Regions from separate parts of the Psychrobium sp. 1_MG-2023 genome, predicted to be linked through region 2. Evidence: predicted binding sites of a transcription regulator. Region 2 holds the regulator's gene; the other holds the start of a gene.

Region 1 (15,583 bases), on a different contig from region 2:
AGCTTAAGAACCCTAATACTCCTACTGATAACCCACTAGGTCGTATCCTTAAAGTTTACCATTCAGCTAAAGGTACTGATGTTGAAACATTAGAACTTAAGCTTGATGAAGCAATCCTGAAAGAAGTTCCTCGTCTAGAACGTGGTATCTCAATCATTAAAGTACTTGCTGCAATTGCACCGATGTTAGGTCTATTAGGTACAGTTACAGGTATGATTGGTACGTTCCAAGCGATTACTTTATTCGGTACTGGTGACCCTAAAATGATGGCTGGCGGTATCTCTACTGCACTTGTAACTACGGTTCTAGGTCTAGTAGCTGCATTACCTCTAATGCTTGTACATGCTGTTGTTTCTGGTCGTTCTAAATCACTTCTACACGTTCTTGAAGAGCAAAGCGCTGGTCTTATCGCTGAGCACGCCGAGAAGGAGTCTAAGTAATGATTTATTACCTGATGGGCCTTTGGGAATCTATCAGGGACTTCATGGCCACGGGTGGCGATGTATTATTGCTAGTAGCAATTACATTGTTCCTAATGTGGAGCTTGATGCTTGAGCGTTATATGTACTTACGAGTCGTATTTCCAAAAGAGCGCAAGCGTATTATTGAAGCTTGGCATGCCCGAGAAGATACAACTTCTTGGTATGCACAGCGGATCCGTGAGGCCTGGATTTCCCAAGCCAATGAAAAATTAACACAGCGGATGATTATCATCAAAACGCTAGTAGCAATCTGTCCTATGATCGGGTTGTTAGGTACTGTAACCGGTATGATTAGCGTATTTGAAGTCATGGCTACTGTTGGTACCTCTAACGCCCGTTTAATGGCTGGTGGTATCTCGATGGCTACAATGCCTACTATGGCTGGTATGGTTGCCGCACTTTCTGGCGTATTCTTTAGTGCACGTTTAGCTGGACAGCTAAAAGTTGCTAAAGAGACACTAGTTGACAGTATGCCACATCATTAGAGAGAGAATTATTTATGGCACGTAGACGATTTCATGAAGATGAAGAAGCTGAAGTAGACATGACCCCGATGCTTGACATCGTATTCATCATGCTGATCTTCTTTATCGTAACAACTTCGTTTGTAAAAGAGTCTGGTTTTGATGTTAATAAGCCTAAAGCTCAACAAGCGAGTAAGAAAAAATCTGCCAATATCTTTATTGCAATTGATGGTGCAGGCCGAGTTCACATGGAAAAACGCGTTGTTGATATTAAACGTGTTCGTGCGAACGTTGAGCGTATGCTTGCGGAGGCACCTGAAGCTGCTGTTATGATCCAAGCTGACATCGACACTAAACATGGTGTTGTTGTTAAAGTAATGGATCAGGTTAAAGCGGCAGGTATCGATAAACTTATGGTTGCAGCTGAGGAAGAATAATATGATAAGAGCATTGGTCGCCTTAATACTTGGTGCCGTTGTTACTTTCGCATTATTCGCATTTATGGCCTTTTTGGTAAGCTTTGGTGGTGAAAGACTTCAGAAGTCTGAGAAAACACCACCATTGGTTATAAATCCAGAAAAGCAGGAAAGTAAAACGCAGCAAAAAGCTAGATTTAAACCTAAACCACCACCGCCGCCTGATCAGCCGCCACCACCTGCGGAAGTTCAGCCGGACACTAACGATGCCGACACGGGTATGTCTTTTGACTTACAAGGTGTTGATGTTGGTGGTGTATCGTCGTCAATGGACGGCCCAGGTGCTGGTATGGCGCAAGACGGTGATGCAACGCCTATCGTTCGAATTGAACCACGTTACCCGATTAAAGCGGCGCGTGATGGTAAAGAAGGGTACGTAGTACTAAGCTTTACTATCAATGAGATTGGTGGTGTTGAAGATGTGAAAGTTATCGAAGCTCAGCCTAAACGCTTATTCGATAAAGAAGCACGTCGCGCACTGAAACGCTGGAAATACAAGCCTAAGATGGTTGATGGTAAAGCAGAAAAAATGCTTAACCAAACTGTACGCTTAGACTTCTCTTTAGACAAACAGGGGAAATAGATGATGAAACACTCAAATAAATTCGCTGCGGTTCTATTGAGCACTGTTATTGGCTTTTCTGCTTTAACAACAACGTCAGTAGTGGAAGCTGCTGAAAAAAAACGTAAGACTTACACGCTTTCTGAGCGTGTAGGTAAAAAAGTTGGCACCATCTATGATTTGTATTCTTCGGATCAAATTGATGAAGCGATCAAACTTGCGTTAGAGTTAAAGCCGAAAAAACCATACGACAAAGCGTATATTAATAAGTTCTTAGGTAGTATGTATGCTGGTAAGCAAGGTAAAGGTAAGGAGGCGATTAAGTATTTAAAAGCCTCTGTAGAAGCCGATATCTTAAGTACAAATGAGCATGCTAGTGCTATTCGTACTGTTGCCGATTTACAATTGCAAGAAAAAGAGTTCAATGGCGCCATCAAGTATTACAAGATGTGGATGGAGTTTACTGGAAAACAAGATCCTGCAATTTGGGTACGAATTGGTAACGCTTATACTCAATTAAAACAGTATGCTAAGACTATTGGTCCTGCCGATAAAGCGATTGCTTTATACAAAGAACCGAATAAAAACCCTTACTTACTGAAATTGGGTGCTTATTATGAGCTTAAACAGCCTGCTAAAGCGATTGGTGTATTAGAAACATTAGTTGAAACGTTCCCTGAAGAGCCAAAATTCTGGGGTCAATTAGGTCAGTTTTATATGCTTAATGAGCAATATGAAAAGGCCCTTGCGACAATGCACATTGCCTACATTAATGGTTATTTAACCAAAGGTAGTCAAATTCGTGTGTTAGCTCAATTATATGCTAATAATAACATTCCACATCGCGCAGCCAAAGTATTAGAGAAGCATATTAAATCCGGTGAAATCGACCGTGATGAAAAAATGCTAAAAGTCGTTGCTGGTTCTTGGCATCAAGCTAAAGATATCAAAAAAGCGATTAAATACTATGGTGAAGCAGCAGCAATTGCTCAAAATGGTGAGTTATACTACAAGCAAGGTCTGTTAGCCTTTGAACTAGAAGATCATAAAGGTGCAATCAAAGCGCTTAAATTAGCATTGAAAGATGAGAGTTTAAGACAGCCAGATAATGCATTATTTACGATGGCACAAGCACACTTCTACAATAAACAGTACAAGTCTGCTTATGCGAAGATGGTTCAAGCCTCTCAAGGCAAATCAAAGTCTGTAGCTAAAAATGCTAAGATTTGGATTAACTACATCAAAGATACAGCGAAGCGTAAAAAAGTAGCTTATCGTTAAGCCACTTTCTTATAACACTCTGTTATACTAAAGCCCCGCCTAGAGCGGGGCTTTTTTTTGCCATTCTATTTTCAATTCGATGTGAGCACTGTTATGAACAAAAAATTATTAGTAAGCCTCTTATTTCCACTGGCTTTGATGGGCTGTGATGATGGCTTTAAAGCAGTGCAAAAGCACCAAGTAAAAGAAATGGTTAAAACATCGACTGATGAAAATGTTAACTTTACTACGCTTGCAGACCAACTATTTGAAGAGCAATTGCAACTTTATCCAATGGCTGCTGTATATAGCGGTGATTACCGTTATAACGATTTATTTGTTGATAACCTTAGCGATGACTTTTTAAAGAAAACACACAATCTAAATGTGAAGTATACGGCATACCTAAACAGTATTGAGCGTGATAAATTGAGTGCAGAGCGAAAGATTAGTTATGACATTTTGCAACGTGAACTAGAGCGAGCGCTCGATGAAGAATCATTTCCTGGGCGTTTTATTCCTTTTACTCAGTTTTCTTCATTAATGAGTACGATGGCCCAACTTGGTTCAGGCCAAGGGGCACAGCCATTTGAAAGTGTCGAAAACTATCAACAGTTTTTGCGCCGTTTAACCGGTTATCTTGCTTGGTTTGATAGTGCAAAAGCGCGTCTAAGCCAAGGCGCAAATAGTAAGGTTGTGTTGCCTCGGGTGTTAGTTAACCGTATCTTACCACAGCTTGAAGCACAGATTGTTGATGACGTGACTCAGAGCACCTTCTATCAACCGATTAACAATATGCCCGAATCATTTAGTGCGGAAGATAAAGCTGAGATTACAAAACAATATCAAACATTCATTAATACTCAACTTATCCCAGCTTACCAAGATCTTTATCAGTTTATTGAGGAAGAATACTTGCCTCACACTCGCGCAACTGCGGGTTACTCTTCCTTGCCAAGCGGTTTGCCTTGGTATCAGTTTTTGGCTAATGGCCATACAACGACTGACATGCCAGTCGAAGATATTCATCAGTTAGGGCTATCAGAAGTAAAACGTATTTTAACCGAGATGGATAAAGTGCGTCAGCAAGTTCAGTTTGATGGTGATCTTAAAGAATTCTTTGAACATTTAAGTAGTGAACCTCAATTTTTCTTCAGTGAAAAACAGCAGCTGATAGAAGGTTACAATCTATATAAGGAACGTATTGATGCCGTGTTGCCTCAGTATTTTGATGTGACACCCAAAACACCTTACGTAGTTAAAGCCGTTGAAGCATTTCGCGAGCAAAGTGCAGCAGGCGCATCATATAGCCCGGGCAATCCTGATGGCAGTCGTCCAGGAACGTTTTATGTTAATACCTATAACCTTAAAGCTCAGCCTAAGTGGGGGATGATGACTTTGTCTTTACATGAGGCAGCTCCTGGACACCATTTCCAAATTTCGATACAACAAGAGCTAGAGGGACTCCCAAAGTTTCAACGCTTTGGAATGCAAACGGCTTTCATCGAGGGATGGGCATTATATTCTGAGCAGTTAGGGATTGAGATGGGCTTATTTGACGACCCGTACCAACTTTTTGGTAAGTTAGCCGATGAAATGCTGCGCGCTATGCGTCTAGTTGTTGATACGGGTTTACATGCCAAGGGCTGGAGCCGTGCCCAAGCAATACAATACATGTTAGATAATTCTGCGATGGCAAAATCAGATGTTGTTTCTGAAGTCGAACGCTACATGGCACTACCTGGTCAAGCGCTCTCTTATAAAATAGGCCAGCTTAAAATTATGCAACTGCGCCAATACGCTCAGGAACAATTAGGTGAACAGTTTGACATTAAGCAGTTCCATAACCAAGTGTTGTTAGATGGTGCATTACCCTTAGCTATTCTTGAGAATAAGATTAACGACTGGGTTCAACAGACTAAACAGGCACGGCAGGCTAATTAAACAATGAGATTAACTTTAGCACCGCTAGAGGGGGTCATTGACCACCTTGTTCGCGATATGTTAACCGAGCTTGGGGGATTTGATTTATGTATCACCGAGTTTTTACGTATCTCTGATGCGCTAATGCCGGAACGTAGTTTTTACAAACTGTGCCCTGAACTGCATAACAACGGTTATACGCCGGCAGGTGTGCCCGTACGCTTGCAGTTGTTAGGACAGTGCCCAGATTTACTCAGTGAGAATGCAAATCGTGCTATCGAACTAGGCAGTCATGGGATTGACTTAAACTTAGGTTGTCCGAGTAAAACCGTCAATAAGCATCGTGGCGGTGCGGTGTTACTTAAAGAGCCTGAGCGTATCTATCATCTAACTAAAACAATGCGTGAAAACATCGCAAGTGATCATATCTTTTCAGTGAAAATACGTTTAGGTTGGGATGACCCTATCGCCGTTCATGAAATTAGTGATGCGATAGTACAAGCGGGGGTAAGTGAATTAACCATTCATGCCCGCACAAAAGTGGACGGCTATAAGAGTGATGCAATTAAATGGCCTGCGATTACGCCTATTCAAGCAAAGCAAGCGATTAAAATTATTGCCAATGGTGAGATTTGGAGCCGTCAAGATGCACTCAATTGCCAAGCGGTTACTGGCTGTGATGATTTAATGATTGGCCGAGGTGCATTGGCTATGCCTAATTTGGCCGCTGTTATTAAAGGTCAACAGGAACCGATGGACTATCAGCAGTTACTCGCATTGTTAGCCAAATACTCTCACTTTGAGATTGATGGTGACAAAGGGAAATATTACGCCAACAGAATCAAGCAATGGTTAAACTACCTGCGTCGTCAATACCCAGAGGCAAAAGCGTTATTTAGCCAAGTACGAACTCTACACAAAACGGACGATATTCTTGCAATAATTGAAAATCAATTATCAGCTGCCTAATATTACAACGGAAAATAAGTGATTTAACGCACTAATTTTCCGTTCCCTTTCCTCTTCTATTGTTTTTTTTGGACTAGCAGTTCCCATCCATGCGACATTCCCTTATAATGTCGCGTCACTAAAAGAACCCCTATGGGAATGACAGGACGAAAACGGCGCTAAGCCCTTGGTATACCGTCGTTCCTCATAAATTTTTGAATAAAACTTTAATAGAGTAAAACAATGGCAGATTTATCAAAATACAGAAATATTGGTATCTTCGCTCACGTTGATGCTGGTAAAACAACAACAACTGAACGTATCTTGAAGCTTACCGGTCAAATTCACAAAACTGGTGAAGTACATGACGGTGAGTCAACAACTGACTTCATGGAACAGGAAGCTGAGCGCGGTATTACTATCCAGTCTGCTGCTGTTACTTGTTTCTGGAAAGATCATCGTTTCAACGTAATCGATACTCCAGGACACGTTGACTTCACAGTTGAAGTATACCGTTCTCTTAAAGTACTAGACGGTGGTGTTGGTGTATTCTGTGGTTCTGGTGGTGTTGAGCCACAATCAGAAACTAACTGGCGTTACGCTAACGAATCTGAAGTAGCACGTCTTATCTTCGTAAACAAATTAGACCGTTTAGGTGCTGATTTCTACCGTGTTGTTAAGCAAACACAAGACGTACTAGCTGCTAACCCACTAGTAATGGTTCTTCCAATCGGTACTGAAGATGAGTTCGTTGGTGTTGTTGATCTTCTAACTCGTAAAGCATGGGTTTGGGATGATTCTGGTCTTCCAGAAAACTACGAAATCCAAGATGTTCCTGCAGACATGGTTGACAAAGTTGAAGAATACCGTGAACTGTTAATCGAAACTGCTGTTGAGCAAGACGATGACCTAATGGAAGCGTACATGGAAGGTGAAGAGCCTTCTATCGAAGACATCAAACGTTGTATTCGTAAAGGTACTCGTACAATGGACTTCTTCCCTACGTACTGTGGTTCAGCATTTAAAAACAAAGGTGTTCAATTAGTACTTGACGCTGTTGTTGATTACTTACCAAGCCCTACTGAAGTTGACCCACAACCGTTAACTGATGAAGAAGGTGAAGCAACGGGTAACTTTGCACTAGTTTCTCCAGAAGAAACTTTCAAAGCGTTAGCATTTAAAATCTCTGATGACCGTTTCGGTGCTCTAACTTTCGTTCGTATCTACTCAGGTACTCTTAAGAAAGGTGATACGATTCTTAATGCTGCTACAGGTAAAACTGAGCGTATTGGTCGTATGTGTGAAATGCAAGCTGATGATCGTAACGAATTAACTAGCGCACAAGCGGGTGATATCATCGCTATCGTTGGTATGAAGTCAAACGTTCAAACAGGTCACACATTATGTGATCCTAAAGATCCTATCATCTTAGAAGCAATGGTATTCCCTGAGCCAGTAATCTCTATCTCTGTTAAGCCTAAAGATAAAGGTTCTACTGAGAAAATGGGTATCGCTATCGGTAAAATGGTTGCTGAAGATCCAACATTCCGTGTTGAAACTGACGAAGATTCAGGTGAAACAATCCTATCTGGTATGGGTGAGCTTCACTTAGATATCAAAGTAGATATCCTACGTCGTACATACGGTGTTGAGCTAGAAGTTGGTCAACCACAAGTTGCTTACCGTGAAACTATCACGCAGCCAATCGAAGATTCTTACACGCATAAGAAACAATCTGGTGGTTCTGGTCAGTTCGGTAAAATCGATTACCGCATCAAGCCAGGTGAGCCGGGTACAGGTTTCGTATTCAACTCTTCTGTTGTTGGTGGTAACGTACCTAAAGAATTCTTCCCTGCTGTTGAGAAAGGTTTTGCCTCAATGATGGACGAAGGTGTTCTAGCTGGCTTCCCAGTATTAGACGTTGAAGTTGAATTATACGATGGTGCATTCCACGCAGTTGATTCATCTGCAGTAGCATTTGAAATCGCAGCAAAAGGCGCATTCCGTCAATCGATTCCAAAAGCTGGCGCACAGTTAATCGAACCAATCATGCACGTTGACGTATTCACTCCAGATGATCACGTTGGTGATGTTATCGGTGACTTAAACCGTCGTCGTGGTATGATCAAAGACCAAATGGCTGGCGCAACTGGCGTTCGCATCAAAGGTGACGTTCCTCTATCTGAAATGTTCGGTTACATCGGTTCACTACGTACAATGACTTCAGGCCGTGGTCAGTTCTCTATGGAGTTCTCACACTACATGCCTTGTCCGCAAAACGTTGCAGACCAAGTAATTGCTGACGTTAAAGCAGAAAAAGCTAAGAAGTAATCTAACTTAGATTGCAATTAACTTTTTAAAAGCCCCGCTAGGTAACCTAGCGGGGCTTTTTGTTTTTTAAACAACCGTCATTGTGCAAAGCCCGACGGTGTCAGCCCTGCCTATTTATAACCGTAGCCTAAATGTTAATCATAAAACGAGATCCTGAATAAAACACTTTCAGGACGACGATATGTGGTATTACTAAAGGCTTCTTTGCGGTATCTTTTAGCTGGCATCTGTGAGTTAATCATAAAGCGAGATCCTGAATAAAAACACTTTCAGGACGACGATATGTGGTATTACTAAAGGCTTCTTTGCGGTATCTCTTAGCTGGCATCTGTGAGTTAATCATAAAGCGAGATCCTGAATAAAACACTTTCAGGATGACGATATGTGGTATTGCTAAAGGCGTCTTAGCGCCACCTTGTAGCTGGCATCTATATGTTAATCATAAAACGAGATCCTGAATTAAACACTTTCAGGACGACGATAAGTGGTATTACAAAAGGCGTCTTTGCGGTATCTCTTAGTTGGCATCTGTGAGTTAATCATAAAGCGAGCTCCTGAATAACACACTTTTAGGACGACGATAAGTGGTATTACTAAAGGCTTCTTAGCGCCACCTTTTAGCTGGCATCTGTGAGTTAATCATAAAGCAAGATCCTGAATAACACACTTTCAGGACGACGAAATGTAGTATTACTAAAGGCATCTTAGCGCCACCTTTTAGCTGGCATCTATATGTTAATCATAAAGCGAGACCCTGAATAAAAACACTTTCAGGACGACGATATGTGGTATTGCTAAAGGCGTCTTAGCGCCACCTTGTAGTTGGCATCTATGTGTTAATCATAAAGCGAGATCCTGAAAAAACACTTTTAGGACGACGATATGTGGTATTGCCAAAGGCGTCTTTGCGGTATCTTTTAGCTGGCATCTGTGAGTTAATCATAAAACGAGATCCTGAAAAAACACTTTCAGGACGACGATATGCGGTATTGCCAAAGGCGTCTTTGCGGCATGTTTTTAGCCGGAATCCCTGCTTAAAAATATTCAGCAGTACTAAAACTACGGCGGTATGCTTGAGGTGATAAGCTGACCTGTTTTGTAAATGCACGTCTAAATGCACTAATATCATCATATCCGACTTGTGTAGTTATTTGCTCTAAGCTCTGGTTAGTGTTTTCTAATAGTTGCTTTGCTTTATCTATCCGTAAGCGTTGTAAATAACTCGCTGGAGTTACTTTAACAGCACTTTTAAAGCGGCGAATAAAGGTTCTAATACTTAATCCGCAGTAATTGGCCATATCTTCCACGCTAAGGGGCCTGTTTAAGTGTCTTGTCAGCCAATGCTGACAATCGGCTATCTCTTTGTCCTTGTGTCTCAGCGTATGCTGTAGGCTCATATATGGAAGCTGAGATGAGCGGTTCTGGTCAACTAACATGATCCGTGATAGCTGAGCAGTAATTTGGTGATTGGTATAACGCTCAATGAGCTCCATACAGAGCGTTGTATAGGCGGTGGTGGCCCCAGTTGTCCAAATGTTGTCATTTTTAACGACTAATTGATCCATAATTAAGTCTACTTGAGGAAAACGCTGTTTGAAAATGTCGCTTAGCCACCAACTTGTCGTGCACTTCATTCCGTCGAGTAGTCCAGCTTGTGCAAGAAAAAAGCTCCCAGTACAAAAAGTACAAATCAACGTATCACTAGTAAAAGCTTCTTTTAGCACTGGAATAAATTGGCTTAATTGAGTGTGGTGATGTTTTAAACTTAAATCCTTATCATCATGATAACCACCAATTAAAATAATGTCGGCACGATGCAATGACGATAGTGCTAGGGTAGGGCTAAAGGTTAATCCTGATGAGCTAATTACATCTTGATCAGACACAGAAACTAACTCCACATTAAATAAGTTAAATGTATCTGTGGCACTGTAATAACGGTGCACTGAATTGCATATATTAAAGAGATCCATCGGGCCTGTAATGCTTGAGGCCATGCAATGGTCAAAAATAATAATCGCGACTGTTTTCATATGTCTCCTTATGTTGTCACTTAAGGCACTTAATGTGTCATTTTTGCCACTTTATCTCAGTTGGTGTCGGAGTACAATAGTGACCGTTCAAGGTGAGGACAGTAAAAAGGGGAAAGAACATGGGACATATTAAGGAATTAACTGGGATTACTTTGCTAATAGTGAACCTAATGGCAATCGGCTACCTAAGCCTATCTAATGATTTATCAATCGCAAGTCAGGTGATTGTTTTACCTTGGCTATTGATTCAATCATTAATATTTGTATTAGTATTTAAGAGGGAGAGGAAATAGGATGAAATCAAGTCAAACAGTGTATGCAATGGATGCATTAATCTATCCAGTGATAGCGTTATTGTGCTTAATATTACTAGTGCTGCTACTTACCGTTACGAGAAGAGTGAGAGGAGCGAAGCGTAAAGCTGTGCCTGTTAAAGTCTTTAGAACCATGCAGATGACTAATGTCGATGAATATTATGTCACCCCAGGAAATAACTTTAATAACCTCATGCAGTTGCCATTATTGTTCATCCTATTTGTACTGTTTTGTATCGTGACGAATGAAATCGATATGTTCTATGTTGTCGCGAGTTGGCTATTTGTCGCAAGTCGTTATATTCATTCTCTGATACATATCACGGTCAATAATGTTTTGTGGCGAGTAGTCAGTTATGCCGTTGGTACGGTAGTGTTATTTATCTGTTGGTTTAGGTTACTTTTTAGTTTAACCAATTAAATAATAAATAATAAATAATAAATAATAAATAATAAAAAAAGCCCGCTGAAAACTTTCAGCGGGCTTTTAGTTTCTATACATATTTAGTTGTAACAACTAATGTATGGAATTATTTTTCGTGTGGCGTAAAGTCACGTGCTGCTTCACCAGTGTAAAGCTGACGAGGACGACCAATTTTGTGTCCTGGTTGGCTTAACATTTCGTTCCAGTGAGATACCCAACCAACTGTACGTGATAATGCGAAGATTACCGTGAACATTGAAGTAGGGATTCCCATTGCTTTCATGATGATACCTGAGTAGAAATCTACATTAGGGTATAATTTCTTCTCAACAAAGTATGGGTCTTCTAGTGCGATGCGCTCAAGTTCCATTGCTACGTCTAACAGCGGATCTTTAACGTTTAATTCGTCTAGTACTTCGTGACACGTTTCACGCATTACTGTAGCACGTGGATCGTGGTTTTTGTAAACACGGTGACCAAAGCCCATTAGGCGGAATGGGTCTTCTTTGTCTTTTGCTTTAGCAACATACTCTTCGATGCGATCAACACTACCGATTTCTTCTAACATGTTTAGACATGCTTCGTTAGCACCACCGTGAGCAGGGCCCCAAAGAGACGCGATACCCGCAGCGATACAAGCGAATGGGTTAGCACCTGATGAACCCGCTAAACGTACAGTTGACGTAGAAGCATTTTGCTCGTGATCTGCGTGAAGCGTGAAGATACGGTCCATTGCACGTGAAAGAGTTGGGCTTACTTTGTATTCTTCTGTAGGTACAGAGAACATCATATGTAAGAAGTTTTCAGCGTAGTTTAGGTCATTGCGTGGGTAAACAAATGGTTGACCGATGCTGTATTTGTAGCTCATAGCTGCCAAAGTAGGCATCTTAGAGATTAAACGGAATGCAGCGATTTCACGGTGACGTGGGTTAGCTACATCCATTGCATCATGGTAGAACGACGATAACGCACCAACAACACCACACAGGATTGCCATTGGGTGAGCATCGCGACGGAAGCCTTTGAAGAAGTGTACTAACTGATCGTGAACCATGGTGTGGTTTTTAACGATGTGTACAAATTCTTCGTATTGAGTTTTAGTAGGGGCTTCACCGTATAATAGAATGTAACAAACTTCTAAGTAATCAGCGTTTTTCGCTAATTGGTCGATTGGGTAGCCGCGGTGTAATAAGATGCCTTTCGCACCATCGATGTAAGTGATTTCAGACTCACAAGATGCTGTAGCCATGAAACCAGGATCGAAAGTGAAATGTCCTGTTCCGCCAAGCTTGCTGATATCGATTACATCGTGTCCAGCGGTACCTGAGCTGATTGGTAGTTCAATCAGGTCCTGGCCGTCAACCTGTAGGGTGGCGTGACGCTGTGTCATACGATTTGCTCCTCTTTTATTTTTAAAGTTTTATATTACTTCTATGCACAATTTATTCAGCATAGATAAATAATTGCCCGTATTTAACCTAATAATTGCATAACTTGTCAATTTAAATGGCCGTTTTAACCGAATAATGCTGTTTTAATGCACATCTTATGCTTAATTATTGTGCTTCGCGTGTTCGGGCTAATACATTCAGTCAATTTTGTCTATATTGAGTGTTTAAAAAGTCTATAAAAAGACTGACAAATAACAATAACTTTTAGGTTATTTAGACCACTAGGTTAATTGTATTTGTGCATGAGTCCCAGTATACTTTTGTCGGATTTATTGGGGAGTTAAGATTTGACACAATCCGATAAGATCCAAAGGAGAGGAGGATAGATTATTAACGGGTGTTAATAATTGAATTTTTTCTTGTCGAAGTCCGAGAGGCTTCCTCTTTTATAACAATAATGGGCTTCAATAAGTAGAGCTAAGTGAGCACAATCGTGAAAAAGCAAAGACCTGTAAATCTAGACTTACAGACCGTTAGCTTTCCATTAACTGCAATCGCATCTATCTTACACCGTATTAGTGGCGTCATCATGTTCGTCGCAACGGGTATTTTAATGTGGTTCCTGGCTGAATCATTATCAGGACCTGTTGGTTTTGCAAATGTACAGGAGTTAATGGGTAGTTTTCTGGCTAAGTTCATTTTCTGGGGAATCCTAACGGCATTGGCCTATCACCTTGTAGTAGGTGTGCGTCATATTGTCATGGACATGGGATACGGCGAAGAATTAGACCAAGCGACAGCATCAGCGAAATTTACAATGATTGCATCTGGTGTACTATCGTTTTTAGCAGGAGTTTGGGTATGGTAAATAATGCAGCAACATTAGGACGCAGTGGCGTTCATGATTTCATTATCATCCGTGTAGCCGGTATTAATCTAGCATTATACGCTATTTTCTTATTAGGCTTTTTCCTAACAAACGATGTTAATTACCTTTCTTGGAAATCTTTATTTTCAAATCTAGGTATGCAGGTATTTACTATTATCACCTTATTGTCATTACTAGCTCACGTGTGGATTGGTATGTGGCAGGTGTTAACAGACTACGTAAAACCTGTAGGTCTTCGTTTCATTCTTCAGTTGGCATTAAACGCAGCAGCATTCAGCTACGTTATCGCTGGCCTAGTTATTCTATGGAGAGTCTAAGGTGAGTATTCCTGTTTTAGAATTTGATGCAGTAGTAATTGGTGCCGGTGGTGCTGGTATGCGTGCTGCATTACAGATCTCACAAGAAGGTAAAACTTGTGCATTGATCTCAAAAGTTTTTCCTACTCGTTCACATACCGTATCTGCGCAAGGTGGTATCACCGTTGCTCTAGGTAACAGCCATGAAGATAACTGGCACTGGCACATGTACGATACTGTTAAAGGTTCTGATTTTATCGGTGACCAAGACGCTATCGAATATATGTGTGAAGCGGGTCCTGAAGCTATTATCGAACTAGAGAACATGGGTTTACCTTTCTCTCGCTTTGAAAACGGCAAAATTTATCAACGTCCTTTTGGTGGTCAATCAAAAGAGTTTGGTGGCGAGCAAGCAGCACGTACTGCGGCCGCAGCTGACCGTACTGGTCACGCGTTATTACACCTGCTTTACCAACAGAACGTTAAAAACAAAACCAATGTATTCAGTGAATGGTATGCCCTAGACCTCGTTAAAAATGACGAAGGTACAGTTGTTGGTTGTACTGCAATGAACATTGAAACTGGTGAAGTTGTTTACTTCAAATCTCGTGCAACAGTATTAGCTACTGGTGGTGCGGGTCGTATCTATGCATCAACAACGAATGCTCACATCAATACTGGTGACGGCGTTGGTATGGCAATCCGTGCGGGTTGTTCAATGCAGGATATGGAAATGTGGCAATTCCACCCGACAGGTATCGCAGGCGCTGGTGTTCTAGTGACTGAAGGTTGTCGTGGTGAGGGTGGTTACCTACTGAACAAAGACGGTGAACGTTTCATGGAACGTTACGCACCTAACGCAAAAGATTTAGCATCTCGTGACGTTGTTGCTCGTTCGATGATGAATGAAATCCGTGAAGGTCGTGGTTTAGATGGTCCTTTAGGTCCACACTGTTTATTAAAACTTGATCACTTAGGAAAAGAAACGCTTGAGTCACGCCTTCCAGGTGTTTGTGACTTATCTCGTACTTTTGCTCACACTGATCCAGCTGATGCGCCGATTCCAGTATTACCAACATGTCACTACATGATGGGTGGTGTTATGGCTAACATTCACGGTCAAGCGTTAACACGTGGTGAAGACGGTGAAGACAAAATTGTTGAAGGTTTATTCGCTGTTGGTGAAATTGCTTGTGTATCTGTACATGGCGCAAACCGCTTAGGTGGTAACTCACTACTTGATTTAGTGGTATTTGGTCGTTCTGCTGGTAAATACTTAGGTGAATACCTAAATAACGATTTATCACACAAAGATGCTTCTGAAGCAGACATTGATGCAGCACTAGCGCGTCTGAACCGTTGGGAAAATAACAAAGACGGCGAAGACCCTGTACAAATCAAGAAAGATATGCAGCTTTGTATGCAGCTTAACTTCTCTGTATTCCGTGAAGGTAAAGCGATGGCTGAAGGCCTAGCTGAGCTTAAGAAGATTCGTGAGCGTCTACAAAACGCTAAGCTGTCTGATAACTCTGCTGAGTTCAACACGCAACGTATCGAATGTTTAGAATTAGATAACTTAATGGAAACAGCTTACGCAACTGCAATGGCTGCTAACTTCCGTGAAGAATCTCGTGGAGCTCACTCTCGTGAAGATTTCCCTGAGCGTGATGATGACAACTGGCTATGCCACAGTGTTTATCACCCAGAGTCTGGAACGATGACTAAGCGTGAAGTTAACTTCTCGCCTAAGACACGTGAAGCATTCCCACCTAAAGCTCGTACATACTAAG
Region 2 (15,583 bases):
CTGCTTGCACCCGAGCGATGAGTTTGCGTTGTGTAGGTTGTACTGGCGAACCTAACAATGCTCGTAAGCGCTTATTTTCTTGCTCTAAATGCTTTAATTTAAGTAGTCGATCCGCCACTAGTAATTCATGACGTCGTAATTGTTCATTTTCCGCAATTAGCGTGCTGCGTGATTTAACATTAGAAGAAACAACATCAAGGGCTTCAATAGGAGCATTCGCAAGGTACTGAAGAGGGCTAAGCAATGTCGTTAAGTAGACACGATAAGGGGTCATTCGCTCAGTACTCAAGATAAGTACTGAAGAAATGATAATAAAGATAAGTAATCTAATACTGGTTGGGAAGCGCCGTGAAAAGATCGTCTTCATGATAACTCCCCAAGCCAAGATTCACTTGGGGTAACGCTTTTACTCATAAGTAAAAAGGTCACCGCCATGCATATCAATCATTTCGAGTGCCTTACCGCCACCACGAGCAACACAGGTTAATGGATCATCAGCAACAACGACTGGAATACCTGTTTCTTCCATAATTAAACGATCGAGATCGCGTAATAATGCGCCACCACCGGTTAACACCATCCCGCGCTCTGAAATATCAGAGGCTAGTTCTGGAGGTGATTGCTCAAGCGCTGTCATGACCGCACTGACAATCCCAGTTAATGGCTCTTGTAACGCTTCAAGGATTTCATTGCTGTTAAGACTAAAGCTACGAGGTACACCCTCAGCTAAATTACGACCACGAACCTCAATTTCACGTAGCTCATCACCAGGGTAAGCAGAACCAATCTCGTGCTTAATACGTTCAGCAGTCGCCTCACCAATTAAGCTACCAAAATTTCGGCGTACATAGTTAATGATTGCATCGTCAAACTTATCACCACCGATACGAACTGAGCTTGAGTAAACAACACCATTTAATGAAATGATCGCAACTTCGGTTGTACCACCACCAATATCGATCACCATTGAACCTGTAGCTTCTGATACTGGCATACCAGCACCAATTGCTGCGGCCATAGGCTCGTCAATTAAATACACATCGCGCGCACCTGCGCCTTCAGCAGACTCTTTAATTGCACGACGCTCGACTTGGGTAGAACCACAAGGCACACATACTAATACGCGAGGGCTTGGACGCAATACATTATTGTTGTGTACTTGCTTGATAAAATATTGCAGCATTTTTTCGGTAACATGGAAGTCTGCAATAACGCCATCTTTCATTGGGCGAATCGCTTTAATATTTCCTGGCGTACGACCTAACATACGTTTAGCGTCTGTACCTACCGCAGCAACACGGCGTGTTCCGTTACCACGATCTTCTTGAATTGCCACAACCGAAGGTTCATCTAATACGATACCTTGGTCACGTACGTAAATAAGGGTATTTGCAGTACCAAGATCTATTGAAAGATCATTTGAGAATAGCCCACGTAGCTTTTTAAACATCGATCATGCCTGATTTAATTTGAGAATGAGAAAACCCGACAACTGTACCAATCACACAAAGTTTAAACAAGCAATCTACTCACTGTTTTTACAATTAATGTTACAAAAATTCGAGTTTTAGTAAAAAACAATATGTAAGACATAAAAAATGAAGTTTTTACACTAATATCAGCCTTAACTTATTGAACTTCTCGCCAGTAAATGACCCTATCATTACCTCGATAACGACCAAATGTAATTAATGCCTGAGGGTTTCTATCATAGGCGCTACCGCCCTGCCAGTTATATCGGAGCCAGCTTGGCACATTAAACTCAATACTGACTTCTCCTTCTTGATTACTCGCAGGCAGTGTCAGACTAGTTTTCCCATCCATGATACCAATCAAGGTATTACTAAATGAACTCTCATCTAAGTCACCCAAACTGTTGGGTGTTAAATCAAAGTCCGATTCACGATAACTCCCGCAATCATGATCGGTATTGATTACAAATTTATCGCCATCCCAGTATTGATACTCAACAGGCACCGAGATATCAGCATCTTCAGGCCCAAAGGCATTACGTAACATGACTCGCCCGAAGCGAATTTCTGGCACGACAGGCGATAACGTCGGTAATGTGCCATTAATTGTTACCCCATCACTATCAATAAGCTGAGTAAACGTTAAATCAAGAGTGCCGGAAAATGGCGCGACCTTTGCGTTTGCGTTTTTATCATAAGTGAAATGGTCATTCGTTGAGAGTTGATATTTGTGTTGTCCAAACTGTGGCACACCACTAAGCGTTAACTCACTCAACGTTCCTGTGGCAATATTACCTGAAATAGTCACTTCATTGGCACCATCTGCACCAAGCTGTGTACGGTCTTGACTCGGCACAGCAACGTCAAAGGAAGCTGTAGTCAGTTTATTGAAATCGCCTCTGTAATTTTGCGTTAGATTTCCTGCTGTATTTTTAGCGGCAACAATAACATGAGGAGACTCACTGCTATCATAAGTTAGAATGCCATCCCCCGTTGTGGTCTGTGCACCAGTATAACTATAGCTAAAACACTGTGAAGTAAAGCGCCCGTCTGTTGCAGTAATCTCAAAATGACTCGGAACGAATCGTCCGATATTCTCAAGGTGGCCAGTGATATTTCCTTGCCCTAAATAATCACGATCTTGTAACTGAACATCCAGACCAATAATTCCAACTTCATCAAAAATTAGATTTGATGTCGCCGTAGAGCTAGAAAACGCAGGCACAGCAGGCGTGGCTATTAAACGGCCAAGGTTAGCATTGGCACCCGAAGGCTTAAGCAACCGATGACTCAATGCCAACTGATCAATGTTGAAGTTACCTACACTAGGGTTACTCGCTACATTAACACCAATATCCGCCTGCCCATCAACATTCGTGTCTTGTCCTGCAACCCAGCCAATCGGCGTAACTGTTACACCGAAACTCTCTCCTGCGTTTTTGTATTTCGTGCCATTATGATCATTGGCAAAACTATCAGTAAGGTCATTTAATACGACCTCCAAACCAAATGGTTTTACCACATAACTATTTGAAGTTGTCTCTAAAGTTTTGGTCAAACCGTCAGCTAGTGGGAGCACTTTCTTCACTGCAAGCGATAATTTTGCTGCGTCGGGATATTGCATATTAAAGTAGGCTCGCGAGTCAGCATCAAACTCTAATTTTAATTGATTATACGAGGTCGATAAATGTTGCGTCGCAACGGTTAAACCATCATTACCAGATAAGGTGACAGAACTTGCTGCTGGACAAGATGGGTTACCGCCCCCTTCAATCACGCAATTGTATTTAAAGTCGAGTTCCACCTGCTGATTTTCAGCGAACACACCGACACAAGCTGCTTCAGGCGTAGCTCCTTTTGTTAACGCTTGGACAGATAAGTTCTGCGCATTAAATTCTTCATTCGACGGTTTTGCCGATATCTGTGTATTTATATGATCAAACACGAAACCAGTATCAACAAAGTTTATCTGACAACTGGTTGGGTTTAATGCGCTGTCAGCGTAGCACTTCACAGGGGCATCTAAGGACTTAGCGCTCAGTCCTAGAGTGGCAATACCGGGAGCATTTCTAGCCAGCTTAAGATGCTTTGAAGAGGTGAAATTTATATCTTTACCATCACGCCAGCCAGTGATAGGTTCGAGTGTAACGTCTAATGCCTGAGAAGGTAATAACGTGCTACAGCTCGCGTCAACACAGGCTTTGAGAGTTACATCACTCGCTTGGCAAGTTAAACCTTGAGCAGCAAACTCAAAGCGATAGTGATCCAGTGCCGCACTACAACTTTTAGCACTACCATCCCAGTTGTTACCCGCAAACGTGTTAGTATATATCTTTTGAATCTGCTCTTGCGACAGGGCAAAATCAAATACTACAAGCTCATCTAATAAACCTGCTAATCCCTTTAATCCAGTGTGCGAACTATTTTCTCCTAGGTATATTGCCATATCACTATGTTCAGTATCACCTTCCAAAACATGTTCAGGTGAAGGACTATCTTTAACCCCATTCACATAAACGACTAAATTGTGGCCTTGTTTTACAATACTCAAGTGATACCATTGATCATTAAGCACTAAGCTGTCGAGCGTACTATAAAAGTGTTCTAAATGGTTTGCCGCAGTAGAGACTTGGTTATAGACCCTCAAGCTATCATTATTATGTCTCTCTAACATTATGGATGGCGTAAGGTAGTAGCTACTATTTCGCTCTTTCGAAAAGATGGTGAACTTTCCAGTTCCGTTTATAGAACTTGGCTTCACCCAAAAATTTACAGTGTAATCAGCATTGTTTTTCCCTAGCTCTAACTCTGGTGAATTGGCTATTTCAATGTGATTGTTACCATTAAGATCAGCAGCATAACATTTATCTTTATAGCCCACCGCCGAAAATACATCATGGGCTGTACCGTGATTTCCATAGGCACTACTATCAATCACTGAGCTCTGATCAAACCATGCGGCTTGATCAAAACGCATATCTAATACTGGCTCTAATACTTTACTTGCACAAGACTTCTCCGTGCCATCCCAGTTGTTACCTTCTTTGTTATGACGATAAATTTTTTCTATTTGAGAAGCTGACAAAGCGCCGCGAAAAATAACTAGCTCATCAACATACCCTTCCCAGTCTTGGCTTGCCACAAAATCAAAAGGGTTAGAATCACCATCTTTATAATCATCTATTTCTTGACCGATAAATAACCCGCCGTCTGCAACCGATAACAGTGGAGAATTAGTTAAAGTGTCACACCTCACAAGAACACCATCAATAAATAAACAATGCTCTCCCTCTCGCCTACGCCATGTATAGTGATGCCATTGACCATCACGAGGGTTGCTAGGAACCCAAAGTCGTTTATAAATGTTCTTTATATGCGGATCGAAATAGTTGGGCTGACTAAAAAAAGCAAGGACTTCATTGTGCTGACTGCCTGAGTCACTGCCTGAAATAAATGTTTGAGCAACGTCCACATCACTCTGCGTTTTCCCCCACCATGAAATAGTAAAGTCGGATGTACGATCAAGTGCCTGATGATTCAATTCAATATAATCGGAAGTGCCGTTAGCTGTTAAATCACTTGCATAACACTGACCAGAAACGCCTTCAACCGATGGCGCATTAACCACATTGGCATCAAAACCATTCACAGTCGCATCCTCAACGATGCCATTCCCGCCCTCAAGTTGCTCATCAAAACGTAAATCGACTACCGGTGATATCACACAACTTCGTGGTTCACCGTCCCATGTTTTTCCTTCAAGGGTGTTAATACGGATAAGGTCAATAGTAGGTTGTTCCAAAACATAATCAAAAATTAATAACTCATCAAGTAAGCCAACCCAACTTTGATTTTTATCAAAACTACCACCTAGAGTATCTGCTTCTTGCCCTAATAATAAACCACCAAGTGACGCTTTAATTTCTCCGCCATTAATATCATCGACACAACCCTGCAATTGCCCATCGAGGTAAAAGCAACTTTTCTTTTCAGATTCATCCCTGGTCCACACTAATTGGTGCCATTGTTCATCTGCAACATCAAGCTCCTCATCAAGTCGTGTCGATGATTGAAAACTCGCATTTTTTATTGTCGGCCAAAATTGATGTTCGCCATCACTATCATAATCAAGAAAAAACACCGCTTGATTTGCTGCTAACCCAGTACTTTCTGAGCCTGTTGCTTGTTTGGCAACAGATAAGATTGTTAAGTCATGCCTTATTGTCGTTTTCCCCCACACCATGAAAGTGAAATCCTTTAAGCCATTAACCGCGTTATGGTTAATTGAAATATAGTCATCAATATCACCTGCAGTTAAATTAGCAGCACGACAAAAAGGGCTGGCAACAGGAAGCGTGTCAAAAGGTGTACCGTGATAATTGTTACCACTGCTATCAATCACTGAATTAGGACCACTCCACGACTCTTCATCAAAGCGCATATCGAGCAACGGCTGTGGTAATACCTCAGGTAATAAACAAGGTTGAATTTCGGTCATCACACTACCAACTTCAGCCTCAGTAGCCACCCCAGTAAAAAACCTAACTTCGTCAATTTCTCCTTTAAAGTAATTATTGTTGATTTTATTACCACCAATCAAAACTTTATTATTAGCATTTAACGAGTTTTTATTATCAATGACTAAGCTGCTGTCTTTGACTCCATTAATGAACAAAGACACTTGTCCAGTTAACTTACTCCTAGATATAGCCACATGGCTCCAAACGTTTAAGGGAATAGTTTGCAAGCTAGTAATAATTTTATCCCCAGTGTCAGACCCAGTCATAAACGCTAACCGATTCCCACCATTAATAAAAACACCTGAAAAGGTAAAATCATTGTAACTTAAAGCAGAGTCTGCCCAAAAAATTGGAGAACCAAGATAAGGAAGAGCAGTGCTATTAAAATCAGACGTTGGGCGGATCCAAGCAGCCAGAGTAAAGCTGTCACCAATAGTGTTATCCACTTCAATAAAGTCATTTGCACCATCAAATGAACCATAACCACAGGTCCCCGGATTCCCATTGTTAACAGGATTAGCAAAGGCAGGCGATACACCATTATATGACTGACCATGATTACTACCGATAGTATCAATCACCGAATCCCCCCCCCCCCAAGCAGCCTCATCAAAATGCCATTTTGATTTTAAGGTTATTGACTCATTAATAATTTGGGGGGTGAGGGATAAGTATTCAGTGGCAACAATGCTATAATTGCCTGAGCCACGCTTCCAAGCTAGTTGAGAAACAGCGTTACCTGTGCGTTCATAGTATTCCATAACAATAGGATAGCTAACACCCGCCTCAAGTGTTATTGGTGAATTGATACTAAAATCATCTCTTGCTGCATGGTTTGTCCAGTTATTGATAACTCTATTATTATTTACCCATAACCTAACGCCGTCATCACTTGTTGTTCTAAACGTATAACCACCCGACACACTAGGCGTAACAAAACCACTCCAACGTACAATAAAGTTATTTGTTACTACCTGACCATTATTCCTTAATAAATTAGCAGGTCCGCCCTCAGCCCAGTTAAAGTCTACCTTTGCATCTACTCGTTCAAGATCTGCTGCTCTATTTGGAAATAGAGAATAGTTCCCGTTGTTTCGCTTCCAATATTCTGCTTTTAATCCGTTTGTTACAGCTTTAGCCGGTAACGATAGAAGTAAGGACATCAAAATTAAAAATAAATAGGTACTAAGTTTTATCATAAAAAGCCTTGAATATTGTTACTTAGCAAGAAGGAATAACTCATGAATTATAGTTACTTATGACGTGCATCAACAGCCACACTTCGCTGCACCACAAACTCTCCCGCACTACAGCTCGCTTCACTGGTAATTCGAAAATGGGTATACCCCGTCTCGACCACAGAAAACTCATTACAGGTTAAGTTAATTGAGCAACCACTAAACCCTGTAATATCAGGCATGTTGTAACTTGGGGTTGCTAAACTGCAACTCGGTGTAACACCGGGGCCTAACACTTCATTGAGTGCACGTTCAACGCCACTGTTCGCGGCATTAAATGCTCTTGCACCATACACTTCATACACCATACTTCGGCTACTATCACTTGATATTTGAACGATCGCTAAGCCTAAAAACGCTAAAACAATAATCACAAATAGTGCAATCACTAGCATACTCCCTTGCTGCTTAAGCAAGCGAGGGTGATGTTGAATACTTCTTTTAGGGAACATTAACAACATGCACCTCATTATATAACTCTAGCACTTCATCTTCGTAGCTAAATTCAAAGTTTAATTGCACCACGGCATTACGAACCAGTGTGGCATCAAGTAAGGTAAATGGCGTTACATTCGATTGCCCTTTGGCCATTAACACTCCCGTCACTGATGGCGGTACAGGTTGCGCCACCGCCGGAGAGTACCCCTGATATCGCATCACTCTTTCATTGTTTACCTGACAATAAGAAACAGGCTCCTCAACAATGAAATACCGCTCTGTCGGTGACTCCTTTAAAAAACGCACTGAATTTTCCAACGTTAACGTGATGACATTATCCGTACTTGTTGGGATAGATTTAATATCAAAAATTTTACCGCTGGTACCACTAGAGCTACTGTAGATATCTGCCGCTCTAAGTGGATAAACGATTATTTTTGGGCTGGGCCAAGTTGCGGTTATTTGACTATTCACCACTGTCACTTGATCAGACGCAGCTTCTGGCGCAACTGGAATATCGACATAACTCGAGCTGGCAACAATCGGCATAAACTCAACACATTTTCCATCATTTGATACTCTGACGCTATTAGGTAATGCACTACGTAACTCTCGCGTTAACCGCTCAATCAAAAAACGGCTATCACTAATTTGACGATCTCGCCCTGCGGTATCTTGATAAACCTCAAAACCAAAACGGACAAAAGAAGTAGTACCGACACCAACAATCGCTAACACGATAATGACGATGATAAGCTCAATTAACGAAAACCCCCGCTGTTTACACTGTGTCATCAAAAATTACCTCGATAACTGGCAAAGGAAAGTACATCATCATTAGGTAAGGTGACATCAATCATAATCAATTTTACATTAGTTGCCGTGACTGATGCAGCATCTTTAACACCGTCATAATCATTATCGTAGAACACTTCGACTTTAAGTGAGTAGTTAACATAAAGATCATCATATTTAAGGCTAGAAGAAAGCATCGTGCCTGTAATTTTAAAATCATGATAATCATCAACATCATTATAGGCATCACGAGACTCACCATCACTACCTAAGTCACCAGATGCAGTACACAAGACACCTGATTCACCACAACGCGTCAATCCTAAGCCCGGATTGGAATTTTCATCAAATGCTTTACCCCTAATTTCATTAAGCAAGGTATTCGCTAATTTAGTAGCACGAATTTCAAAGATAGGATCAACACTACGTTGCACCTGTGGAAAAATAAGCCCAGTTAATAGCGTCATCGCAATTGCAAAAGCAACAATGCCAATAATTAGTTCAACTAAGGTAAAACCACGGTTAATTTTTAGTATTTGTTGGTTATAGCGCATGAACAAACCCCTGTGACTCGATTGTCACGGTTAAGGTTTCATCTCCAACTATATCAACACTACAGCCACTACACAGACCTGTATTATCGGTCGTTGCTAACCCTTGGGAACTAAAATGAAGATAAAACGGGTAAGTCACACTACCAACGGTGGGTTTGATTACCACATCACCTAAGGCAATTCGCCGTTCACTACTTGGTAACGAGCCACAAGTGGCATCGGTATTTGGCTCGATACCAAAATATTCTGTCGTCACGACTAAACGCTTACAGACACCACGTTGGTTCATCGCTTGAAGTTGTAATAAACGAAGCTGTGCTAAAAATTGGTCACGTATCGCATAATGAGCGACTTCAGATTGGGTAAAAAAACGCGGCACAATACTCACTGACAGTACTCCAACGATTAGAATAACTAAGATCAGCTCGACGATAGAGAATGCCGATTGTCGTTTCATTGCTAACGATTCCACCCTGATGAATTATCAGACCAACACAAAGTCAGTCTCGCCAAGTATTATTACCATCATAGCAAGGAGTTAGCCTGCAAATAAACCTCTTTATTCAGACAAAAAAAAGTGCCACCTAGATAACTAGGTGACACTTTCTCAAATTAACAATTAACGATTAAGCGTTAACGAATTTTTCGCCTAGCTCGATATCACCTTTAAGTGTATCAAGCGCACCATTTAATGCGTCAGCTTCAAAGTCAGTTAGGTCACCGTAGCTTAATACTTCTTCTACGCCGTTTTTACCTAAACGTACAGGCTGTGCGAAGAAACGAGCTTTCTCACCAGGACCTTCAACGTAAGTACACTCAACAACACCTTCTTCGCCGTTAAGGGCACGAACAAGAGATAGACCAAAGCGAGCAGCCGCTTGACCCATAGAAAGTGTAGCAGAACCGCCACCCGCTTTAGCTTCAACAACTTCAGTACCAGCGTTTTGGATACGAGTTGTTAATGCTGCAGTTTCTTCAGCTGTGAACTCAGAACCAGACTGAGATAATAGAGGAAGAATTGTCACACCAGAGTGACCACCGATTACTGGCACTTCAACATCAGCTGGGTTTAAACCTTTAGCTTCAGCAACGAACGTATTAGCACGGATAACGTCTAGTGTAGTAACACCGAATAGACGCGCAGGATCGTAAACACCTTTCTCTTTTAATACTTCAGCAGCGATAGCAACTGTCGTGTTAACTGGGTTAGTGATAATACCGATTAGGGCTTTAGGACAAGTGTCAGCACATACAGCAACTAGGTTCTTAACGATACCAGCATTGATGTTGAAAAGATCTGAACGGTCCATACCAGGCTTACGAGCAACACCAGCAGAGATAAGAACAACGTCAGCACCTTCAAGTGCTGGTGCTGAATCTTCACCGCCAAAACCAGTTACTTTTACATCTGTTGGGATGTGGCTAAGGTCAGCAGCAACACCTGGAGTTACAGGAGCAATATCATATAAAGATAATTCAGAACCCGCTGGTAATTGAGTTTTTAATAATAAACCTAGTGCTTGGCCGATACCGCCAGCTGCGCCTAATACTGCAACTTTCATAACTTTCTCCCTCAGAGATTAATAATAAATTTAGGATAGCTCCCATTCCTCTTACTTTAATCTTAAAAACGCCAGATGACTATCAGACTAAAGACGAGATTAATAGGTAGAAATCATCACATCATAATGTGAACTAGCCCATAAAAATTCCGCCAAAGTATACCCTAATTTTGACGCTAAGCCATACCTCAATAAAACAAACGTTTTAGTGACAGACTTATTTGAGGTTTACAATCACAAGATGAGAATGATTTTCAACCGTATTATGGTACTAACTATGCAGGAGTATAAAGGCTAAAATGTTTTATGCAAACAAATAAATAAATATTGAATAATTTTAGATTTTTATGCAAAATAGTGAATAGTATCTTTAATAATAAAAATAACTGGAACAGCATGAGAAGTTCGCAAAAACAAGACCAATTAATCAAAGCCTTTAAAGCGCTATTAAAAGAAGAACGTTTTGGATCACAAGGCGATATTGTTCTTGCATTACAAGAGATTGGTTTCGAAAGTATTAATCAATCAAAAGTATCCCGTATGCTAAGCAAATTCGGCGCAGTTCGCACTCGCAACGCTAAACAAGAAATGGTTTATTGTTTACCTGCCGAGCTAGGTGTCCCTACGACAAGTAGTCCCCTTAAGAACCTTGTTATCGATCTTGACCATAATAACTCATTGATCGTGATTCGTACTAGCCCAGGTGCCGCGCAATTAATTGCTCGCTTACTCGACTCTATCGGTAAGACCGAAGGTATCCTCGGCACCATTGCCGGTGATGATACTATTTTTATCGCGCCAGCCCAAGTCAGTGAGATAGATAAAACGTTAAACACGATTAAAGAATTATTTAACGTCAGTCTTTAACGTAACTCCCCAACGATAGCAGCCCGTCATTGATGGGCTTTTTTATTTAAAAAACTCATTGAAGGGGCAAAGAAAGCCGCCCCTGTGACAGCCTGTGTATATTTCAACAAATGATCATAATGCCCATTATTGTCACCTACGATCATACTGCGAAGCATCAACTCAAAATTAAGCGGCGTATGGCAACAAGAAATAAAAAACAACCCTTGCTCTTTCATATCTCCGTAAGGCATCGACTGACGTAATATCTCTAACGATTTACCCTGATTATCTTTGAGACTGGTGCGTCTAATATGTGACGTTTTAGGTTTATTAAACGATGAATACTCATGGTTCTCCTGTTTGGTTCGACCAATAATATCCTCCTGCTTTTTCACCTTTAGATTATTCCACTTCTTTAGGTCATGCTGATAACGCTGAATATGGATATAACTGCCGCCACGGAACTCTTTATCGTCATCGCTCACTAGCGCCACTTCTTGCCGATGTAGCCCTTTCGGGTTTTCAGTGCCATCAACAAAACCAGTTAAATCACGATTGTCTAAATAGCGAAAGCTTTTAAGCTCTTCAACCAAATTTGCCAAATCTTCAAACATTAAGCAAATCTCATGACTTACCATATAGTTAATATCTTGGCGGTCACAACGAATTTGAATGAACAGATCGAACGGACATGCAGGTGCATGACGATCGCCATGGGTTAACGAAGGAAAAGGTCTGAGTAAAGCAGGGCGAGAGTCGGGGTATAATGCATCCCAGTAATTTGCACCGACAGCAATAAAAGCGGAAAAGGCAACATCACTATAAAGTTCGGTCATTTCATCAAGGTAATGACTAACCTCACTTAACTGAGCACGAATTGCATGCTCTTGACCTTCTACACAATCAAACAGCAAATATTGTCCGTGTAAATTCCCTTCCGCACAAATACCCGCTTGCTCTCTTGCCATGGTGACGCCCCGTCTTATGTTTGAATAATCGAATATTCTATCTTATCAAGCAAGAATAGGAAAAGTCCTGCTAAATATTTTATCTACCCAGCCATATTAAAAGTAACTAATGCATGCTCTTCGACACCAACATCAAGTGATTGCCCCACAACAAATTCCTCATTGCTGTGTACTTCTAATGCTAACGCAGTATCTTTTTCATCACGTACTCGATACACCCAATGGCTTCCACTAAAAAAACAATGTTCTACTTTGAAATCGCCACCTTGTTGGTGAGATAATTTTAGCTGTTCAGGACGTAGCATCACTGTGCAATGGTGCTCACGCATAGTTTTATCATCAATGACAATATCACCAAGGCGTGTCATCACTCGCTCACCATTGACGCCATTAATTTTAATGTAATTAGCCTTACCCATAAAGTTTGCTACATAAGGAGACGCAGGATTTTGATATAGCGTTTGTGCTGTTCCAATCTGCTCAATTTTCCCTTGATTAAAAATAGCGAGTTTATCAGCGAAAGCAAAAGCTTCGTCTTTACTATGAGTAACAAACACTGCTGGGACTTGCTGCTGCTTTAAAATTTGACGGATCTCAATCATTATCTCGCCACGAGACTGACTATCGATATTAGAAAATGGCTCATCCAATAACATTAAATCAGGTTGATAAGCTAACGCCCTAGCAATGGCCACACGTTGCTGCTGCCCACCGGATAATTGGTGCGGATAGCGCTGTGCAAAGTCCGTAAGTTTCACAAGACTGAGCATCGATGAAATACGCTGTTGCTGTTCCTGCTTAGACAGTTTTCCTAAACCAAAGGCAATGTTTTTTTCTACAGTTAAGTGAGGAAACAGTGCATAATCTTGAAAAATCATTCCCACATTACGGTGTTCACTAGGAAGCATCACTTTAGATGAACTAACCAACTTATCACCTAAATAGATCTCTCCCGCACTCACCGCCTGCAGACCAGCAATACTACGTAACAATGTTGTCTTTCCACAACCGCTTGGTCCTAACAAAGCTAATATTTCATTCTTGTCTAATGCCAATGATAACTCGCTGATCACCGATTGATCGTTATAATCACAAGCCAAGTTATTAATAGTTAACTGAGTCATTATTGCGCTTTCTCCAAAGAGCGGTTTAAGAAAATTAACGGAATTAAGCCGACTAAGACGATAACAATGGCGGCTAGGGCACCATGCTCTAATTGCTCATCAGATACAAATTGATAAACGTATGTCGCGAGGGTTTCATAATCAAATGGGCGTAGTAATAATGCCGCTGGCAACTCTTTCATCGATTCAATAAACACCAATAATGCCGCTGCAAAGCACCCTTTTCGCACAAGAGGTAAATGAACTTTAAATAACATCTTTAATGGTGACATACCTAAGGTAACACTCACCATATCAATGGATGGCGTGACTTTATTTAAACTCGATTCAACTGAGCCTATGGCTATGGCTGAGAAGCGCACCACATAACCTGCAACAATGGCGAATAAAGTACCGGATAATATTAAGCCTGGACCTTCTTTACCAAAGTATTCCCATAGATCATTAATAGCATGGTCAAAAAGACTTAGTGGGATCAACACCCCAATTGCTAGGACAGTGCCCGGTAATGCATAACCAGAACTGGCAATTTTAGAAGGCACAGAGCTCGACTTATGTTGAGATAATCGTTTAAAGAAGCTTAATAAAATGCCTATTGCAACACAGATAAAAGAAACAATAACCGCTAATGAAAAGCTATTGATGCTGTATTGAATAAACTCATCGTTCCACGACTGCTCAAAATAATCAATAGCCATGTCAATCAACAATATAAACGGCAAACCAAACGCTAACATAAATATTGAGATACAAAGGCCCGTTGCAGCATACGCTTTAACGCCAGTTAGCTGATAACGATTAATCTGCTCCTGACCGGTTGTTCGTTGATAGTTTTTCTGTTGACTTCGGCCAAAACGCTCAAGCGAGATTAAGACAAACAAACAGGCTAACATCAGGGCTGATAATCTTGCGGCAGCAGCCAAACTGCCATAGCCTACCCACGTGTCATAAACGGCAGTGGTTAACGTCGGCACAGCAAAATAATGCACAACCGCAAAATCGGCTAATGTTTCCATAGCAACCAACGCTACGGATACAGCAATGGCAGGACGAGCGAGTGGTAACGACACTCGATAAAAGCTTTGCCATGCAGAACAACCGAGCATTCGGGCAGACTGTAACAAGGACTGAGATTGCTCTAAAAACGAGGTACGAGCCAATAAAAAAACATACGGAAATAATACGAGGGTTAACATAACGATTGCACCATTGACGGTGCGAACATCAAAGAACCAATAATCCTGAGCGTTTTTCCAGCCAAAGAGTTCACGCAAACTGCTTTGAATAGGCCCGGCGTATTCCAACAGATCGGTATAAATAAAAGCAACCACATACGAGGGCATCGCTAACGGTAACAATAGCGCCCACACAAACACACCGCGCATTGGGAATTGGCACATCGCGACTAACCATGCCAAGGGCACACCAATCAGCATGGAAAGAAAAGCAACACCAAATACAACCAGAAAGGTATTAATGAGATATTGTGGCAAAACCGTTTGCCACAAATGACTAAACACCGCTTGGTCATCACCAAACGATTGCCAGACAATTGCCATTAACGGCATGAAGATTAATAATGACAAAAGCCAGCTAAAAGCTGGCCATTTTTTATTTAACTGAATAAACATTGTTTATAGAAATACTTTCACCAAACATCCACCATAGATGATGGTGAAATAAAAAATATTATAGATCAAATTTCACTTGATCTAATAGCTTAAGTGCTAGCTTACGATTTTCAGCAATTTTATTCATCGCTAATTTATCGGCGCTAAAATCACCCCAAGACGCTACTAATGTCGATGGTTTAACCGCAGTATTAACCGGGTATTCCATATTCACTTCAGCGTAAATGTGTTGAGCTTGCTCACCTGTTAAATATTCCATTAACTGGATTGTCGCGTCTTTATTACGGCTATATTTAGTTAGTGCCATGCCACTCACGTTAATATGGGCACCGCGATCTTGTTGGTTCGGAAATAAAATATGTACCGAATCGGCCGCAGGCTTTTGCTTTGGATCGCTAACCATCTTACCAAAATAGTAACTATTACCTAAGG

What was found. The regulator ArgR, encoded in region 2, controls arginine synthesis, uptake and breakdown. The targets are predictions, from matches to a motif close to ANTGAATANNTATTCANT.
Region 1: a site for ArgR is predicted at 12,702-12,719, ahead of gltA (citrate synthase). Genes of this name have one in related genera too.

The regions. Positions count from the first base shown of each region.
Region 1 covers NZ_JAUYVJ010000003.1:7,125-22,707, reverse strand. Annotated here, with positions in the region: gene Q8W26_RS02135 (MotA/TolQ/ExbB proton channel family protein) at 1-440, shown strand, start outside; gene Q8W26_RS02130 (MotA/TolQ/ExbB proton channel family protein) at 440-967, shown strand; gene Q8W26_RS02125 (biopolymer transporter ExbD) at 982-1,383, shown strand; gene Q8W26_RS02120 (energy transducer TonB) at 1,385-2,005, shown strand; gene Q8W26_RS02115 (lipopolysaccharide assembly protein LapB) at 2,006-3,265, shown strand; gene Q8W26_RS02110 (DUF885 family protein) at 3,359-5,188, shown strand; gene dusC (tRNA dihydrouridine(16) synthase DusC) at 5,192-6,136, shown strand; gene fusA (elongation factor G) at 6,359-8,446, shown strand; gene Q8W26_RS02095 (GlxA family transcriptional regulator) at 9,481-10,479, opposite strand; gene Q8W26_RS02090 (MAPEG family protein) at 10,774-11,214, shown strand; gene gltA (citrate synthase) at 11,324-12,607, opposite strand; gene sdhC (succinate dehydrogenase cytochrome b556 subunit) at 13,090-13,476, shown strand; gene sdhD (succinate dehydrogenase, hydrophobic membrane anchor protein) at 13,470-13,814, shown strand; gene sdhA (succinate dehydrogenase flavoprotein subunit) at 13,816-15,582, shown strand.
Region 2 covers NZ_JAUYVJ010000008.1:94,871-110,453, forward strand. Annotated here, with positions in the region: gene mreC (rod shape-determining protein MreC) at 1-367, opposite strand, end outside; gene Q8W26_RS06120 (rod shape-determining protein) at 407-1,450, opposite strand; gene Q8W26_RS06125 (DUF6701 domain-containing protein) at 1,630-7,191, opposite strand; gene Q8W26_RS06130 (type II secretory pathway protein) at 7,245-7,682, opposite strand; gene Q8W26_RS06135 (prepilin-type N-terminal cleavage/methylation domain-containing protein) at 7,672-8,463, opposite strand; gene Q8W26_RS06140 (prepilin-type N-terminal cleavage/methylation domain-containing protein) at 8,463-9,017, opposite strand; gene Q8W26_RS06145 (type II secretion system protein) at 9,007-9,474, opposite strand; gene mdh (malate dehydrogenase) at 9,644-10,579, opposite strand; gene argR (transcriptional regulator ArgR) at 10,976-11,446, shown strand; gene Q8W26_RS06160 (Dyp-type peroxidase) at 11,473-12,396, opposite strand; gene Q8W26_RS06165 (ABC transporter ATP-binding protein) at 12,480-13,523, opposite strand; gene Q8W26_RS06170 (iron ABC transporter permease) at 13,520-15,151, opposite strand; gene Q8W26_RS06175 (extracellular solute-binding protein) at 15,210-15,583, opposite strand, start outside.